One region of the Rhizobium sp. BG4 genome, then DNA from elsewhere that is predicted to be linked to it. Evidence: riboswitches for the same ligand, from Rfam matches in the RefSeq annotation. Region 1 holds a riboswitch; each other region holds the start of a gene.
The links. Region 1 has a riboswitch for thiamine pyrophosphate ahead of thiM (hydroxyethylthiazole kinase). Riboswitches for the same ligand answer to the same signal wherever they lie in the genome.
Positions count from the first base shown of each region.

Region 2: it holds a riboswitch for thiamine pyrophosphate, as region 1 does, so the genes downstream of both, F2982_RS15570 (YkoF family thiamine/hydroxymethylpyrimidine-binding protein) here and thiM (hydroxyethylthiazole kinase) in region 1, are expected to answer to the same signal.
Region 3: it holds a riboswitch for thiamine pyrophosphate, as region 1 does, so the genes downstream of both, thiB (thiamine ABC transporter substrate binding subunit) here and thiM (hydroxyethylthiazole kinase) in region 1, are expected to answer to the same signal.
Region 4: it holds a riboswitch for thiamine pyrophosphate, as region 1 does, so the genes downstream of both, F2982_RS26460 (ABC transporter permease) here and thiM (hydroxyethylthiazole kinase) in region 1, are expected to answer to the same signal.

Region 1 covers NZ_CP044126.1:559,187-563,166, forward strand. Annotated here, with positions in the region: gene F2982_RS22685 (sugar phosphate isomerase/epimerase) at 1-619, shown strand, start outside; partial or broken gene ugpC (sn-glycerol-3-phosphate ABC transporter ATP-binding protein UgpC) at 642-1,702, shown strand; TPP riboswitch at 1,744-1,840, shown strand; partial or broken gene thiM (hydroxyethylthiazole kinase) at 1,894-2,696, shown strand; gene thiE (thiamine phosphate synthase) at 2,693-3,328, shown strand; gene thiD (bifunctional hydroxymethylpyrimidine kinase/phosphomethylpyrimidine kinase) at 3,325-3,980, shown strand, end outside.
Region 2 covers NZ_CP044125.1:3,108,283-3,112,262, reverse strand. Annotated here, with positions in the region: gene F2982_RS15580 (acyltransferase family protein) at 1-129, shown strand, start outside; gene glpK (glycerol kinase GlpK) at 130-1,623, opposite strand; TPP riboswitch at 1,764-1,875, shown strand; gene F2982_RS15570 (YkoF family thiamine/hydroxymethylpyrimidine-binding protein) at 1,867-2,475, shown strand; gene F2982_RS15565 (ABC transporter permease) at 2,503-3,291, shown strand; gene F2982_RS15560 (ABC transporter ATP-binding protein) at 3,288-3,980, shown strand, end outside.
Region 3 covers NZ_CP044125.1:1,957,410-1,961,389, forward strand. Annotated here, with positions in the region: gene thiP (thiamine/thiamine pyrophosphate ABC transporter permease ThiP) at 1-318, opposite strand, end outside; gene thiB (thiamine ABC transporter substrate binding subunit) at 318-1,340, opposite strand; TPP riboswitch at 1,393-1,505, opposite strand; gene F2982_RS10030 (MDR family MFS transporter) at 1,562-3,097, opposite strand; gene F2982_RS10035 (MarR family transcriptional regulator) at 3,213-3,740, shown strand; gene F2982_RS10040 (thiamine diphosphokinase) at 3,783-3,980, shown strand, end outside.
Region 4 covers NZ_CP044126.1:1,367,745-1,371,724, forward strand. Annotated here, with positions in the region: gene F2982_RS26445 (sugar ABC transporter substrate-binding protein) at 1-239, shown strand, start outside; gene F2982_RS26450 (hypothetical protein) at 310-555, opposite strand; gene F2982_RS26455 (outer membrane protein) at 715-1,344, opposite strand; TPP riboswitch at 1,495-1,597, shown strand; gene F2982_RS26460 (ABC transporter permease) at 1,707-2,447, shown strand; gene F2982_RS26465 (ABC transporter substrate-binding protein) at 2,479-3,417, shown strand; gene minC (septum site-determining protein MinC) at 3,549-3,980, shown strand, end outside.

The DNA.
Region 1 (3,980 bases):
CTCGCGCACCGCCGAATTCGCCCAGGCGATCGGCGAAACCGGCGTGCCGGTTTTCGTCATCTTTCCCGGGCGCAACGACGATGCCAGCGACGACGTCAACTATGACGATTTTGCAACCTATGTGAACGGTTTGATCGCCGAGACCGCGTCCAGCGGCCTTACCTTTGCAATCGAGAACTGGCCGGGACCGAAGGACAATTTCGTCGGTACGACGCCAAAGGGTTACGAGGAGCTGTTCAAGCGCATTCCCGACCGGCGTTTCGCGCTCGAATTCGACCCCTCGCATTTTCTGCGGACGGGTATCGATCCCTATCTGGCGCTGGATGCCGTCAAGGATCGCATCGCCATCCTGCATGCCAAGGACACGGCGGTCGATGCGACCGCGCTGCAGGCCGTCGGTTATCACGGCAAGGGTTGGTGGCAGTACAAGCTGCCGGGCCTCGGCTTGCTCGACTGGTCGAGGTTCCTGAAGCAGGCGCGCAGCTACGGCTTCGACGGCACGATTTCCATCGAGCACGAGGACGCCGCCTATGGCTGGCCGGGCAAGGACCTGGAAACTCGCAAGGAGGGCGAACGCGTCGGCCTCGGCTATCTCAGAACCGTCTTGGACAAGCTTTGATCGCAGCCTGGGGAGGACGATAATGGCTCATGTTTCAGTCAATAATGCTCGCAAGGACTACGGCGCGTTCAAGGCCATCAAGGGTGTCTCGGTCGATATCCGCGACGGCGAATTCGTCGTCCTCGTCGGACCGTCCGGCTGCGGAAAGTCGACGCTGCTCAGAATGATCGCCGGGCTTGAAGGCATCACGTCGGGCGAGATCCAGATCGGCAAGCATGTCGTCAACGAGCTAGCGCCGAAGGACCGGGACATCGCCATGGTGTTCCAGAACTACGCGCTCTATCCGCATATGACGGTCGCCAAGAACATGGGATTTTCGCTGCGGCTGAAGCGTATGCCGCGGGCGGAGATCGACAAGCGGGTCGGCAATGCCGCAAAGATCCTCGGCCTCGAAAGCCTGCTCGAACGCTATCCGAAGCAGCTCTCCGGCGGCCAGCGCCAGCGCGTTGCCATGGGCCGGGCGATCGTGCGCGATCCCGCCGTCTTCCTGTTCGACGAGCCGCTCTCAAATCTCGACGCCAAGCTTCGCGTGCAGATGCGCTCCGAGATCAAGGAACTGCACCAGCGGCTGCAGACGACAACGATCTACGTCACCCACGACCAGATCGAAGCGATGACCATGGCCGACAAGATCGTCGTCATGAGGGATGGCCGCATCGAGCAGTCAGGCTCGCCGCTCGACCTCTATGACCGGCCGAACAATCTCTTCGTCGCCGGCTTCATCGGCTCGCCCGCGATGAACTTCATCAAGGGCAGCATGACGGATACGGGCTTCCGCACCGAGGATGGCATTACCCTGCCGAGCGACCGTCGGCCTGCTGACGCGGTGACCTACGGGATCCGCCCGGAGCATTTGCAACTCGACCCAATGGCATCGAGATCACCACCGTCGTCGTCGAGCCCACCGGATCGGAAACACTGGTGATTGCGCGGCTCGGCGCGCAGACGATCAGCTGCGTCTTCCGCGAGCGGATCAGGGCTGCACCCGGCGATGTCCTGAAGGTGGCGCCCATTCACGATGCCGTACATCTCTTCGGCGCCGATGAGCAGCGCATCGCCAGTGGGGAAGCCCGGCTTAACTGATAGGGCGTGACAAGCCGCCGATAATTTGCGATGACCGTGGTGTTGAGAGACAGGGGCGTTCGCCGAAAGGCGGGCTGAGAAGTACCCTTCGAACCTGAACCAGATAATGCTGGCGGAGGGAGTCGCTCGAGGCCCTTCGCTTCCATGTGCCTGGCCTCCCGCGTCTTGCCCCGCCCCAAAAGGGACGCAAGATGACGACTTCGAGATCACCCGGGCAATTGCTGACCGCGCTGCGCGCCGCGCCGCCACTCGTTCAATGCATTACCAACTATGTCGCGATGAATATCGCCGCCAATGTCGTGCTGGCCGCGGGCGCCTCGCCCGCCATGGTCCATGCCGAAGAGGAAGCCGGTGAATTCGCCGCATTCTCCGGTGCACTGACCATCAATATCGGCACGCTCTCGCCCGCCTGGGTCAGCGGCATGAAACAGGCGGCGAAGGCTGCCGCGCGCAACGGCAAGCCATGGGTTCTCGACCCCGTGGCGCATTACGCCACCGGCTTCCGCCGCGAAAGCGTCGCGGCACTTCTCCACCTCAACCGGCGATCATCCGCGGCAATGCATCCGAAATCATCGCGCTGGCCGGCAGCGAAAGCCGTGGCCAGGGCGTCGACAGCCGCGATCCCGTCGAGCAGGCGGAAGGTGCTGCCCGCAGCATCGCGGCGCAATATGGCGCCGTTGTCGCGGTCACCGGCCCGGTCGACTTCGTCACCGACGGCACCCGCGCCGTTCGCATTTCCGGCGGTTCGCCGCTGATGCCGCAGATCACCGCGCTCGGCTGCTCGCTGACCTGCCTGACCGGCGCGTTTGCCGCGGTCGCCTCTGACGAGACCTTCGATGCGACGGTTGCCGCTCTCGCAATGTTTGCCGTCGCCGGCGAACAGGCGGCACAGGAAGCCAAGGGGCCCGGATCCTTCTCCTGGCGTTTCCTCGATGCGCTTGCCGCGCTCGATGGTCCGGCACTCGACGCCGCAGCAAGGATCAGCCAGGCGTGAAGAGCTTCGACCTCTCCCTTTATCTCGTCCTCGACCCGGAGCTCTGCTCCGGGTACGGGCTTGCCGAAACAACCCGCGCAGCCGTTGCAGGTGGAGCGACCATCGTGCAGCTGCGCGACAAGACGGCGACTACCCGGCAGATGATCGAGACGGGCCGGGCACTGCAGCGGGTCCTGTCAGGAAGCGGAGCACTGCTTGTCGTCAACGACGATGTGGAAGCGGCAATCGCGCTCAACGCCGATGGGCTGCATATCGGCCAGGAGGACCTCGGCGCCGCCGAGGCGCGCCGCCGCATCGGCCCTGATATGATCCTCGGCCTCTCGGTCGAGACGCATGCGCTTGCCGCAGCCGTCGATCCCGCCATCGTCGACTATGCGGGGATCGGCCCCGTTTTCGCGACGGCGACCAAGCCGGATCACAAGCAACCGATCGGCATCGCAGGTCTGGCGGAGCTGGTTCGTGTCTGCCCGGTTCGCTCGGTGGCAATCGGCGGCCTGAAGGCGGAACATGTGGAGCCAGTGCTCGCAACGGGCACGGAAGGGCTTGCGGTCGTCTCGGCGATCTGTGGCCAGCCGGATCCGCAAGCGGCGACGGCTGCAATCGCCGAACGCATCAGAAAGGCAGGACAATGATCCGCAACGTTCTCTCGATCGCCGGCTCCGACCCATCGGGCGGCGCCGGCATCCAGGCCGACCTCAAGGCATTCTCGGCCCGCGGCACATACGGCATGGCCGTGCTGACGGCCCTGACTGCGCAGAACACCACCGGCGTTTCCGCAGTGCAGACCGTCTCTCCGGATTTCGTCGCCGAGCAGATCCGCATGGTCTTCGCCGACGTGCGTGTCGATGCCGTCAAGATCGGTATGATCGCCAATGCCGGGATTGCCGAGGCGATTGCCGATGCGCTGCATCCGCATCGCGGCATCCCGCTGGTGCTCGACCCGGTGATGATCGCCAAGGGCGGCGCCGCCCTCCTCGATATCGCCGCGATCGGCGCGCTCACCGACCGCCTTCTGCCGCTGGCAACGATGCTGACGCCGAACCTGCCCGAAGCGGCGGCGCTGCTCGGCGAGGATCATGCCCAAGACCGCGATGCCATGCAGCAGCAGGCGCGCAAACTGCTGGATCGCGGACCGCGCATGGTACTGTTGAAAGGCGGCCATCTCGGCGGCACTGACAGCCCCGATGTGCTGGCAAGCGCCGGCCATATTACCTGGTTCGAGGCTCCAAGGGTTCCGACGAAGAACACACACGGCACCGGCTGTACGCTGTCGAGCGCCTTGGC
Region 2 (3,980 bases), on a different replicon from region 1:
GCGGCACCGCTGATCTGCGTCACCGCCATCACGCTGTCGCTGGCAATCAAGGCAGCCGCCGACCGCGCAGGCGCCAGCTGGCTCTACAGCCCGCCGATCAGGCGCGAGCGGGCGGTGGCGGCGGCCTGATCAGGCATCGCTCAGCGTCCGCTTCACCGCATTCTTCCACCCCTTGAGCTTGGCGGAACGGGTCTTCTCATCCATGTCAGGCTCGAAGCGGCGGTTGCGCTTCCAGTTAGCCGAGAAACTCTTGCGGTCGGGCCAGACACCGGCACGGCTGCCGGCGAGCCAGGCTGCCCCCAGCGCCGTCGTCTCCAGGATCACCGGCCGGTCGACGGGCGCGTCGAGCAGGTCGGAGAGCCGCTGCATCGTCCAGTCGGAGGCGACCATGCCGCCATCGACGCGCAGCACCGTGTCGTCGCTGCCGTTCTTCCAGTCCTTCTGCATCGCATCGAGCAGATCGCGGGTCTGGTAGCAGACGGCTTCCAGCGCAGCGCGGGCGAATTCCGCCGGGCCGCTGTTGCGTGTCAGGCCGAAGATTGCCCCGCGCGCCTTCGGATCCCAATGCGGCGCGCCGAGACCGGTGAACGCCGGCACCAGATAGACCTCCTGCGAGGGATCGGCATTCTCGGCGAGCTTGCCGGTCTCGCCGGCCGTGTCGATGATGCCGAGACCGTCGCGCAGCCACTGGACGGCCGCTCCGGCGATGAAGATCGATCCCTCCAAGGCATAGGTCGTCTCGCCGTCCAGCCGGTAGGCGATCGTCGTCAACAGCCGGTTCTTCGAACGCACCATGTCGGAGCCGGTATTCAAAAGCGCGAAGCAGCCGGTGCCATAGGTGGATTTCAGCATGCCAGGCTCGAAGCAGGCCTGGCCTATCGTTGCCGCCTGCTGGTCGCCGGCAACTCCGAGGATCGGGATCTCGGCGCCGAGGATCGACTTCTCGACGATGCCGAAATCGGCAGAGCAGTCCTTCACCTCCGGCAGCATGGCGGCGGGAACGCGCAGGATCTCCAGCAGGTCCTTGTCCCATTCGTTCTCGGCGATGTTATACATCAGCGTGCGCGAGGCATTGGTCGCGTCGGTGACGAAACTCTTGCCGCCGGTCAGCCGCCAGATCAGGAACGTGTCGATCGTGCCGAAGCAGAGTTCGCCCTTGGCGGCGCGGGCGCGCGCACCCTTCACATTGGCGAGCATCCAGGAGAGCTTGGTGCCCGAGAAATAAGGATCGAGGATCAGGCCGGTCTTCCTGGTGAAGATCTTCTCGAGGTCCTGGCGCTTCAGGTTTTCGCAATAGCTCGCCGTGCGCCGGTCCTGCCAGACGATGGCATTCTGGATCGGCTTGCCGGTTTCCCGCTCCCAGACGACGACGGTCTCGCGCTGGTTGGTGATCCCCAATGCGGCAATGTCAGTCGCCTTCACCTTCGCTTCGCGCAGCGCCATCTGGATCGTCGAAACGACGGAATCCCAGATTTCCTCAGGGTCATGCTCCACCCATCCCGAGCGCGGATAGATCTGCGTGAACTCCTTCTGGCCCACGCCTGCGATCTTCATCTCGCCATCGAACACGATCGCCCGTGTCGACGTCGTGCCCTGATCGATCGCCAGAACATATCCGCTCATCCCTGCCCCCTTCCATGAAGCTCTGATGCTTTCAGATAGATCATTTAAGAGGCAGAAACGAAAGGGAAAAGAAAGCCGAGCGCAATTTTGCCCCTCGTCAGATCGCCGCTTTACAAGCCGCGCGGCGCGTGTTTAAAAGGTGCCAACGACAGGGGTGCTCCGTATAGCCGGGGCTGAGATGCGGCTGGCATGGCCTCAAACTCTTTAGCTGATCTGGATAATACCAGCGGAGCGAGGCGAGCGATGTTTTCTGGCGCACAAATTTCCCTTTACCCGATGACCGACCGTTTCGTCGACGTCATCCTGTCTGCCCTTCCGGCACTTGATCCCTATCGCGAAAAGCTCAGGATCGAGACCGACGACATCTCGACGCTGATCGTTGGCACGCCCGATATCGTCTTCGCCGCCATGCGCGATCTCTATGTTGCGGGCTCGGCAGACGGCATCCACGCGGTGCTGCGCGCCACCATCTCCCGCGGCTGCCCCGGCGAGCCCGATGATCCCATGTGCCACACCGAAGCCCTTACCGGCCCGGTCCTGCCGCTTGCCGAGCGCAAGGCGTCGGCTCTCGAAGCGGTCGCTTCCGCCCCGGTCACCGGCCGCCATGCAGCCGCGCAGTTCTCGCTCTATGTCATGGGCACCGGCGATCACATGGAAGAGATCTACGGCTGCATCGACTTCCTGAAGAACTCAGGCGTCTTCGACCGCTCGAAGAATTTCTGCACCCGCGTCAAGGGCGATGCCGGCGCGGTCTTCGCAACGATCCACGAAGCCTTCGTCCGCTTCGGGCCGCCGAACGGCCATGTGACGATCGATCTCACCGTATCGGCCAACAGCCCCTCCGCCGTCTGATCCCAGCGTCACGTCAGGATCCTGCCGATGCCGAGATCTGTCCGGTTGCCGGGCCTTGCCGCCCGTTTTCTTCCCGCCATCCTCTCCGTCGGCGCCCTACTCGCCGCCTGGGAAAGCTATGTGCGCATCGCCGGCCTCCCGCCCGCGACGCTGCCCGCACCCTCGCGCGTTCTCGCCCAGGCCTTTGCCGAACGCGCAGCACTGCTGGCAAACAGCTGGCCGACATTGCAGGCGACACTGGCGGGTTTCGCGGCCTCCCTCCTCATCGCCTTCGTGTTTTCGGTGCTGATCGATTTCGTGCCGCGCCTGCGCTCGGCGCTGATGCCTGTCTTCGTCATCAGCCAGACGCTGCCGCTCGTCGCCATAGCGCCGCTCATCGTCCTCTGGTTTGGCTTCGGCCTGCTGCCGAAAATCCTGCTGGTCGCCCTCGTCACCTTCTTTCCGATGCTTGTGGCCCTCACACGCGGCTATGCCGCAACCGAGCCGGAGATCGAGGAACTGCTGACGACCATGGGCGCCTCGCGCTGGAAGCGCTTCTGCGCCGCCCGCCTGCCGTCATCGCTGCCCTATTTCTTCGCCGGTCTCAGGATATCGATCACCTATGCCGTCGTCGGCGCCATCTTCGCCGAATATGCCGGGGCCGCCCGCGGGCTCGGCATCTACATCCTCAACGCCAAGAACAATTTCCGCGCCGATCTCGTGCTTGCAGCCGTCCTCGTCAGCGCGCTGCTGACGCTCTTGCTGTTCTCACTCGCGGTCCTCGCCGAGCGCCTCACCATGCCCTGGCACCGGGCAAACGAGGATGACCCGGAATGAGCAGCGCGTCCCTTCTCGACATCGAAAACCTCAGTTGCCGCCTCGGCAATATCGATGTGCTCGCCGGCATCTCGCTGCACCTGAAGCAGGGCGAATTCATATCCGTCCTCGGCCCCTCCGGCGCCGGCAAATCGACACTCTTCCGGCTGTTGACAGGCAGCGCCACCGCATCCGCCGGCAGCATCCGCATGAACGGCCAGCCGCTCGACGCCGCCGAACGCCCCTTCGCCTTCATGCCGCAGCGCGATGCGCTGATGCCTTGGCGGCGGCTGATCGACAATGCCGCACTCGGCCTGGAGATATCTGGCATGCCCCGCCGCGAGGCTAGGTGCCAGATCGAGCCGCTGCTCGCGGAATTCGGCCTCGCCGGCTTCGAGAACAGCTGGCCGCATGAACTCTCCGGCGGCATGCGCCAGCGCGCCGCCCTGCTGCGCACGGTGGTGCAGCAGCGCCCCATCCTGCTGCTCGACGAACCCTTCGGCGCCCTCGATGCGCTGACGCGGCTGAAGATGCAGCGTTTCCTCGAGGCGCTCTCTGCCCGCCGTGGCCTCTCGGTAGTCCTGATCACCCATGACGTGCGCGAAGCCGTGCTGCTCTCCGACCGCATCTACGTCTTCTCGCCCCGCCCCGCCCGCGTCGCCCTCGAAATCGACGTCCGCCTGCCCCGGCCGCGAACGGAACCGGGAAAG
Region 3 (3,980 bases), on a different replicon from region 1:
GATCAGGACCGGCAGTCCCATCGGCACCGCCATCAGCCGGATGATCCAGATGCGGCCGGGAAATTGCGGCTGGCGGGCGAGCGACCGCGCGACAGGGATCGCCAGGAAAACCGATAGCAGCGTGGAGAGGACTGCCTGCAGCAGCGTGAAGCGCAGGACGCGGAGGATATAGGGATCGGAAATGATCCCGGCAAAGGCAGCGCCCCCGCCGGAGGCGGCAAGCGAAACGGCAGCGATACCGATGAAAAGCAGGATGGCGGCGAGCGCAATTGCGCCGCCCGCCAATGCATTTCGCCGTTCCGCCGCCGTCTGCAGCATCAGTTCATGCTCATCGCCGCAAGCCACTCGTCGATCCAGGCCTTGCGGTTCTTGGCGACGTCATCCGGCGACATCAGGAAAGTCTTGGAGGGGTTGACGAGCTTGCCGAAAGCATCCGGCAGGGGCGTGGATGTCGCCGAGACCGGCATCATCCAGTTGTTGGTCGGGATCGTGTCCTGGAAGCCGGGGGTGACCATGAACTTCAGGAAGTCGCGGGCAAGATCCTTGTCTGGCGCGTTCTTCAGCAGGCCGGCGACTTCGATCTGGATATAGTGGCCCTCGGAGAAGGCGGCCGCCTGATAGCGGTCGGTGTTTTCAGCGACCATGTGGTAAGCCGGGGACGTCGTATAGGAGAGCACCATCGGCGCCTCGCCCTTGGTGAACAGGCCATAGGCCTCCGACCAGCCGGGCGTGACCGTCAGGATGCGGTTCTTGAGCTTGGCCCAGGCTTCCGGCGCCTTGTCGCCGTAAACGGACTTCACCCAAAGCAGCAGGCCGAGACCCGGCGTAGAGGTGCGCGGATCCTCGATGACGATCTTCTGCGACGGGTCGCCGTCGACCAGTTCCTGCATGCTTTTCGGTGGGTTCTTTACCGTCTGCGTGTCGTAGATGATGGCGAAGTGGCCGTAGTCATAGGGAACGAAGACATCGTCCTTGAAATCGCCGGGTACCTTCAAGGCGCTGGTATCGACGCCGCTGGCGTCAAACAGGCCCGTATCCTTGGCTTCGGTGATCAAGTTGGTGTCGATGCCGAGCACGACGTCGGCCTTCGTCGAGGCGCCCTCGAGCTTGAGGCGTGAGAGAAGGGCGACGCCATCGGCGACGCTCACGAAATTGACGGTGCAGGCGCAGGTCTTCTCGAAGGCTTCCTTCACCTTGGGGCCAGGACCCCATTCGGAGGTGAAGCTTTCGTAGGTATAGACCGTCAGCGTCTTGTCTGCGGCCTGGGCCGGAGCGATGGCCGAGGTAACGGCGAGAAGCGCCGTGGCGAAAATTGCGATCAATGGTTTGCGGCCGGGCATGGCGCGCCTCCTCCTATACAAGTTGTTTCACGGGAAAAGGGCGGTGCCTGGTGTCACGCGCGCATCTAATCCCTCCGCCGGTGTTAACCGGATCAGGTTCCGCGGGTTGGCTTGCAGCCTCTCAGCCAGATGTCCTTTCGGACACAGGCACCCCGTTAGAGCGTTGGCAGATGTATAGCGATGACGGCTTTATGACAAGGGCGAAGCTCGCCCTCATCAGGTCACTCGGCTGCTTCAGCTGCAGCCGCAGAATTCTTTGCCTCGCCGTGGCGCGGCAGCTGTACCGGCTTCAGCAAAAACGCCGCGATCAGGCCGATCAGGGCGAAGGCGCAGGACGTCATGAAGAGCGGCGTGAAGGCTGCCGAATAGGCATCGGCCACCGCCTGGCGGCTGGCTTCCGGCAATGCCGCCATCATCTTCGGCGTCAGCTGTTCGATATCGGCGACACCCGGGATGGAGACGCCGACCTTGGCGAGTTGCGAGCCGATGATCGCGCCGTAGATCGAGATGGCGATCGAGGCGCCGCCCATGCGCGACAGCGTCACCGAACCCGTTGCAGCACCGACGTCACGGGCCGGAGCCGCGTTCTGAACGCCGATGATAGGCACCTGCTGTGCAAGCCCGATGCCGATGCCGTGCAGAGCCATTAGCAGGCCGATGATGGGCAGAGGGGTACCCGCATGAACCTGTGTCAGGAGCGCGAAAGCGATGGCGCTGCAGGAGAGGCTGGCGATGGCGAAGGGCTTGTAGCGGCCGGTGCGCGAGATGGTGCGGCCGGCAAACAACGAACCGCAGACAAGGCCGCCGGTCAGCATGATGAAGAGCAGGCCGGCATGCGAGGGCGAGAGGCCTGTTGTCGTCTGCAGGAAGAGCGCGAAATAGTTGGCCATGCCGATGGCGATCCCGCCGCCAGTAATCGACATGATCAGGAGAAGCGGGAAGGTCGGGTTGCGGAACAGCGACAGCGGTACGATCGGTTCGGCGGCGCGGCGCTCGACGAAGACCCAGGCGATGGCGCAGACAACGCCTGCGGCGATGATGCCAAGGCTCTGCGGCGCAAGGATCGAGCCAAAGAGCTCGCTGCCATCGGCCATCAGCACGATGCTGGTGGTGGTCATCGCCAAGAGCAGGGCACCGGCATAATCGATCTTCGGGCGGCGATGCGGTTTGCGGTAGGGCAGCATCAGCGCCAAGCCGATAAGCACGACGAAACCGATGGGGACGTTGACGAGGAAGATCGAACGCCAGCCGAACAGATCGCTCATCATGCCGCCGAGAACGGGGCCGATGGCGCTGGAGGCCATCAGCACGAGGCTGGAATAGCTTTGGTAGCGGGCACGCTCCCGCGGCTCGAAAAGGTCGGCATTGACGGCGAAGATCGACACCATGATGCCGCCGCCGCCGAGGCCCTGCAGCACGCGGGCGGCAATCAGCGTGTTCATCGAGATGGCCAGACCGCAGACAGCCGAGCCGACGGTGAAGATCGCGATCGCCGTCATCATCACATATTTGCGGCCGAAGAGGTCGCCGAGCTTGCCATAGACGGGCATCACGGCGCTGAGCGACAGGAGATAGGCCGAGCCGATCCAGCCGAAGCGCTCGAGATGGCCGAATTCGCCCACGATCGTCGGCAGCGCCGTCGAGACAATCTGATTGTCCAGCGTTGCCATGAACATCGCGGTCATCAGAAACAGGAAGAGAATAAGCCTGCGGCGGGGATCCGTCACGAGCGGCTGGGAGGCAAGCTGCATATCCATGAAGACAGTTCCGATCTTGATCGCCAATTTATGTGACAAAAGCATATAAATGTCAATGACACTTGAATGACGCAGGCATGTTTCCTTCCCGCAAGCCTTCTGTTATGCTCGCCGCATGAACGAGAAACCCGCCCGAATTCACGAGCTCGATCCCCTGTCGCTGGAAAGCGAAAGCGTCTTGAGCATTGGCCAGAGCATGACCCGCATGAAGCTCATGACGGGCCGCAGGCTGATCGGGCGCCTTGCGATCCAGAGCGTTGCGCCGGATCTCGAACTATCGCATCTCGATGTGCTCGATGCCGTACGCCGCGCGCAGCCGGCTGACGAAGTGACGGTCGGGACGATCGCGGAGATGCTGCGCATCGATCCGTCACGCGCCAGCCGCGTTGTTGCCGACATGGTCAGCCGCAACATTCTTCGCCGCGCGGCATCGCAGGCCGATGCGCGCCGGATCGTCGTGGTAATGACGCCGATCGGCCAGCGGCTGCTTGCTGAAATCCGTGCGCAGAAGATGGCGCTGATCGGCGAAATCCTCGACGGATGGAGCGAAAAGGACGTCGATGCCTTCGCCGCACTCTATGAGCGCTTCATCGACGGCTATGAAAAAGCCTTCGAACGGCGCGACAAGGGTACGCCCGGCTGAACCCTGCCCCTTTCCCTCGACCCCTGCTTTGCGCTATGGGCAATGCCCATGACGGAAACCACCTTCACCATCCTGCTTGGCGGCGAGCTGACGCCGACGGAACGGCTGCGCAGCGCCGTTGCCGGTAGCCGCTTCATCGCGGCCGATGGCGGCATGCGGCATGCGGCCGAGCTCGGCGTCGTGCCGGAGCTCTGGGTGGGCGATTTCGATTCCACGGCGCCTGATCTCGAAGGCGCCTTT
Region 4 (3,980 bases), 800 kb from region 1:
CCGGCGCCTCGACCGACAAGATCATCGTCTCAGGCATCGACGCGACGCCCGAGGCGCTGCAGGCGATGAAGACAGGCGATCTCAAGGTCACCGTGTTCCAGGATGCCAAGGGCCAGGGCAAGGGATCGATCGATGCCGCGATGAAGGCGATCAAGGGCGAGAAGCTCGACCGCGAGGTCTGGATCCCCTTCCAGCTTGTCACCCAGAAGAACATGGCGGATTTCGAGCATCTGAACTAAGGCGCGGCCTGCCTCACGGGCGGTGTCAGGACGGCCACGATGCGCTCAGGCCATCGTGGCCATTCGCATGTCAGGCGGCTGGCAGGGGCTCGCTGATGACGACGAAATTGGCGCAACTATGCTCGACATTGGCTATGCGGATGCGCAATTCGCGCCGCGAGGTCAGCAGAAACAGGAAGACCTTCTTGGCCCGCTGCGCTCTGCGCAGCACTTCCTCGCCGCCGAAAAGCAGGCCATCGCGCTCTCCGAGTTCGAAAGCGACATGCTCACTATAGTTCTCGTCCGTGATGGTGATTGTTCCGAGACCCGACAGCATGTGAGCATTCCTCATGATGGGAATGACTTTTGTCGAAGTCCTAAATTAGTGCAACACGGTGTTCCGGTTTTCCACGAGATGTTGGAAAGCGTACCGGCGATCATAGAAAAGGGCACGCCGAACGAAGGCGTGCCCTTACATTGGGGAGATGGGTGGCGCCTAGAACTTGACGCCGACGCCGATCATGATCGTGTTCTGGTTCAGGTCGAAATCGCCGCCAGCCGCGCCGAAATTGCCGCTGCCGTAATCGGTGTAGCGATATTCGCCGCGGGCAAAGATATTCTGGGTGAAGGCGTAGTCGATGCCGGCGCCGATGGTCCAGCCGTTCAGCGTATCCGATTCGTCTGGCCCGACATCCGGATTGGCCTCGGCCCGGGCGATTGCCCAGCCGGCCGTGCCGTAGATCAGCGCATTGTCGAAGGCATAGCCGACGCGGGCGCGAACCGAGCCCTGCCAGGTCGTCTCGACCGAGCCAAAGGCTACATCCTCCTTGTTCCAGTTGTGCAGGACGTCACCTTCGACACCGACAACCCAGTTGTTGTCGAACTGATAGTTATAGCCGCCGAAGACGCCGAGAATGCCGCCATTGGCATCGACATCCGATGCCCCGGAAGGATCGAAGGTGTTCCAGCTATAGCCACCCTCGGCGCCGATATAGGGGCCGGACCAGGTGAAGACAGGTGTTATCGCTTCGGGCTCGCCAGGGGCGGGCGGCGGCGTCAGGTCCGCGGCCTGAGCGGAAATGCCGGCAAGTGAGGCAGCCAGCGCGGTGAGAATAACGAATTTCATATTCGGTCTCCCTAATGCTTAAGGGTCAAGTAGGGTGCCTGATCCAAAAGTCTCTAATTAATTTTGTAGCTGAGACCCCGGAATACAAGACTGGCGACCGGCCTGCGACAGATGCGCCATTGACTTCAGGCCGGGAAAACGACAGGTTCCGCCCATTCCGAGGGGAGCATCTGACGATGCTGAGATGGCGGTGAGCCGGACCCTTGAACCTGATCCGGGTCATGCCGGCGTAGGAACGGAACAAGATGCCGGCGGCATCTCCCCTTCTTCTTCGCTTTGCCTGGATCTCCAATTCTGTCTGGAGATCGCTTCGCCATGTCTGTCTTTCCGTTCCCGCATCCGGCCCGCGCGAAGGCCTAGCGATGCGTCCGCTCAACGCCCTCGGCGGCGTGGCCCTGCTGATCGCTCTCTGGCAGGCGGCCATCTGGATCTTCGCGCCCGCGCATTTCATTCTGCCGTCGCCTGCCGACGTCGTCGCCGTCTTCGGCAGGCAGCCGCTCTTCCTGCTTGAGCAGAGCCTGACGACGGCGCTCGAAATCGTCCTCGGCCTGCTCTGCGGCGCCATATCGGGCGCGGCCGTCGCCTTCGCGCTCGCCGCCTTTCCGGCGGCCGCCACGCTCGTCTGGCCGATGGTACTGATCCTTCAGGCTTTCCCGGTCTTCGTGCTGGCGCCGATCCTGGTTATCTGGCTGGGTTTCGGCATTGCCTCGAAGATCGCCATGGCGACGATCATCATCTTCTTTCCCGTCGCCTCCGCCTTTGCCGACGGGCTGCGCCGCACCGAGCGGGATATTCTCGATGCGGTATCGCTGACAGAGGCCAGCCATTGGCAGACGCTGATGCGGATCCGCCTGCCGCTCGCCCTGCCGTCCCTCGTCTCCGGCCTCAGGATCGCTGCACCCCTCGCGCCACTCGGCGCCGTGATCGGCGAATGGGTCGGGGCGTCGTCCGGCCTCGGCTTCGTCATGGTCCAGGCCAATGCCCGCATGCAGACGGACATGGTCTTTGCCGCCATGGCCGTGCTCGCCGCCATGACCGTTATCTGCCGCGTCGCCGTCGACAGGCTTACCTCCGGCTGGACCCCATGGGCCACCACGGACTGACTTCTTCTTCCCGCATAATCATGGAGCAAACATGCTGCGTCTGATATCCGCCACTCTCCTTGCGATCGCGACCCTCGCATCGCCCTCCTTCGCCAACGACAAGCTGACCGTCATGCTCGAATGGTTCGTCAATCCGGACCACGCGCCGATGGTGATCGCACAAGAGAAGGGCCTGTTCGCCGCCGCCGGTCTCGATGTCACCCTCATTCCGCCCGCCGACCCCTCCGCGGTGCCGCGTCTCGTTGCCGCCAAGCAGGCCGATATCGGCATCCACTACCAGCCCAATCTCTATCTCGATCATGAAGCCGGATTGCCGATCGTCCGCATCGGCACGCTGGTCGAAACGCCGCTGAATACGGTGACCGTTCTGGCCGACGGGCCGATCAAGAGCCTGGCCGACTTGAAGGGCAAGAAGGTCGGCTTCTCCGTCACCGGTTTCGAGGATGCGATGCTGAAGCGGATGCTCGAAAATGCCGGTCTCAAGAAGGACGATGTCGAGCTCGTCAATGTCAACTTCTCGCTCTCGCCGTCGCTGATCGCGGGCAAGGTCGATGCGACCGTCGGCGGCTTCCGCAATTTCGAGCTGACGCAGATGAAGCTCGAGGGTCACGAGGGCAAGGCCTTCTATCCGGAAGAAAACGGCGTGCCGCCCTATGACGAACTGATCTTCATCGCCCATCGCGATTCGGTTGCCGATTCGCGTCTGCCGCGCTTCCTCGGTGCGATCGAGCAGGCCTCCGTCTTCATCACCAACCACCCCGATGACGCCTGGCAGATGTTCATCAAGGCCTATCCTGATCTCAACGACGAGCTGAACCGCAAGGCTTTTTTCGACACGCTGCCGCGCTTCGCCAAGCGCCCCGCCGCTCTCGATACCGGCCGCTACGAGCGCTTCGGCGCCTTCATGCAACAGATGGGACTGGTCAAGACGGCGCCCAAGGTCGAGGACCTCGCCGTCGAGATAAGGTAGTCTGTGGCGCGTCTGCCACGGCCCTTTGCAAAGCCCCCCGGCCGTTAACCGAATGTACCGGCCGGGAGCCCCGCGTTAACTATTTGTTAACCACGAAGCAGCTACACCGAAGCAATCAAAAATTAACCAAGATTGCTAATGTGTTAACCGACGCACGCTCCATCCGTATCAAAGGCCGTTCGTTCCTGGCGGTCGTTTTGACGCCCGATCTGCCCTTCGAGGAGTGGCTGGTCCGGCTCGACGATCTGGCCTCGCGCTCGGCAGGATTCTTCCTGGGGCGTCCCGTGGTTCTCGACGTTTCGGACCTGCAGGCCGACCGGGCGCTGCTGAAATCGATGATTGCGGCGCTCGCCGAGCGCAATGTGCGGATCATGGGGATCGAAGGCGCGCGTCCCTCGCAGCTTGACGCGACGATGCCTCCGGGCATGACGGGCGGCCGCCCGGCGCCGGATGTCGAGGTGACGGAAACGGCGCCTGCGCCTGTGAAGGGCGCTGCACCGAAGGCTGAAGAGCCGGTACAGGTCGTGGCGCCGCAGGTGATCACCCGCGCGCCGCTCTCCTCG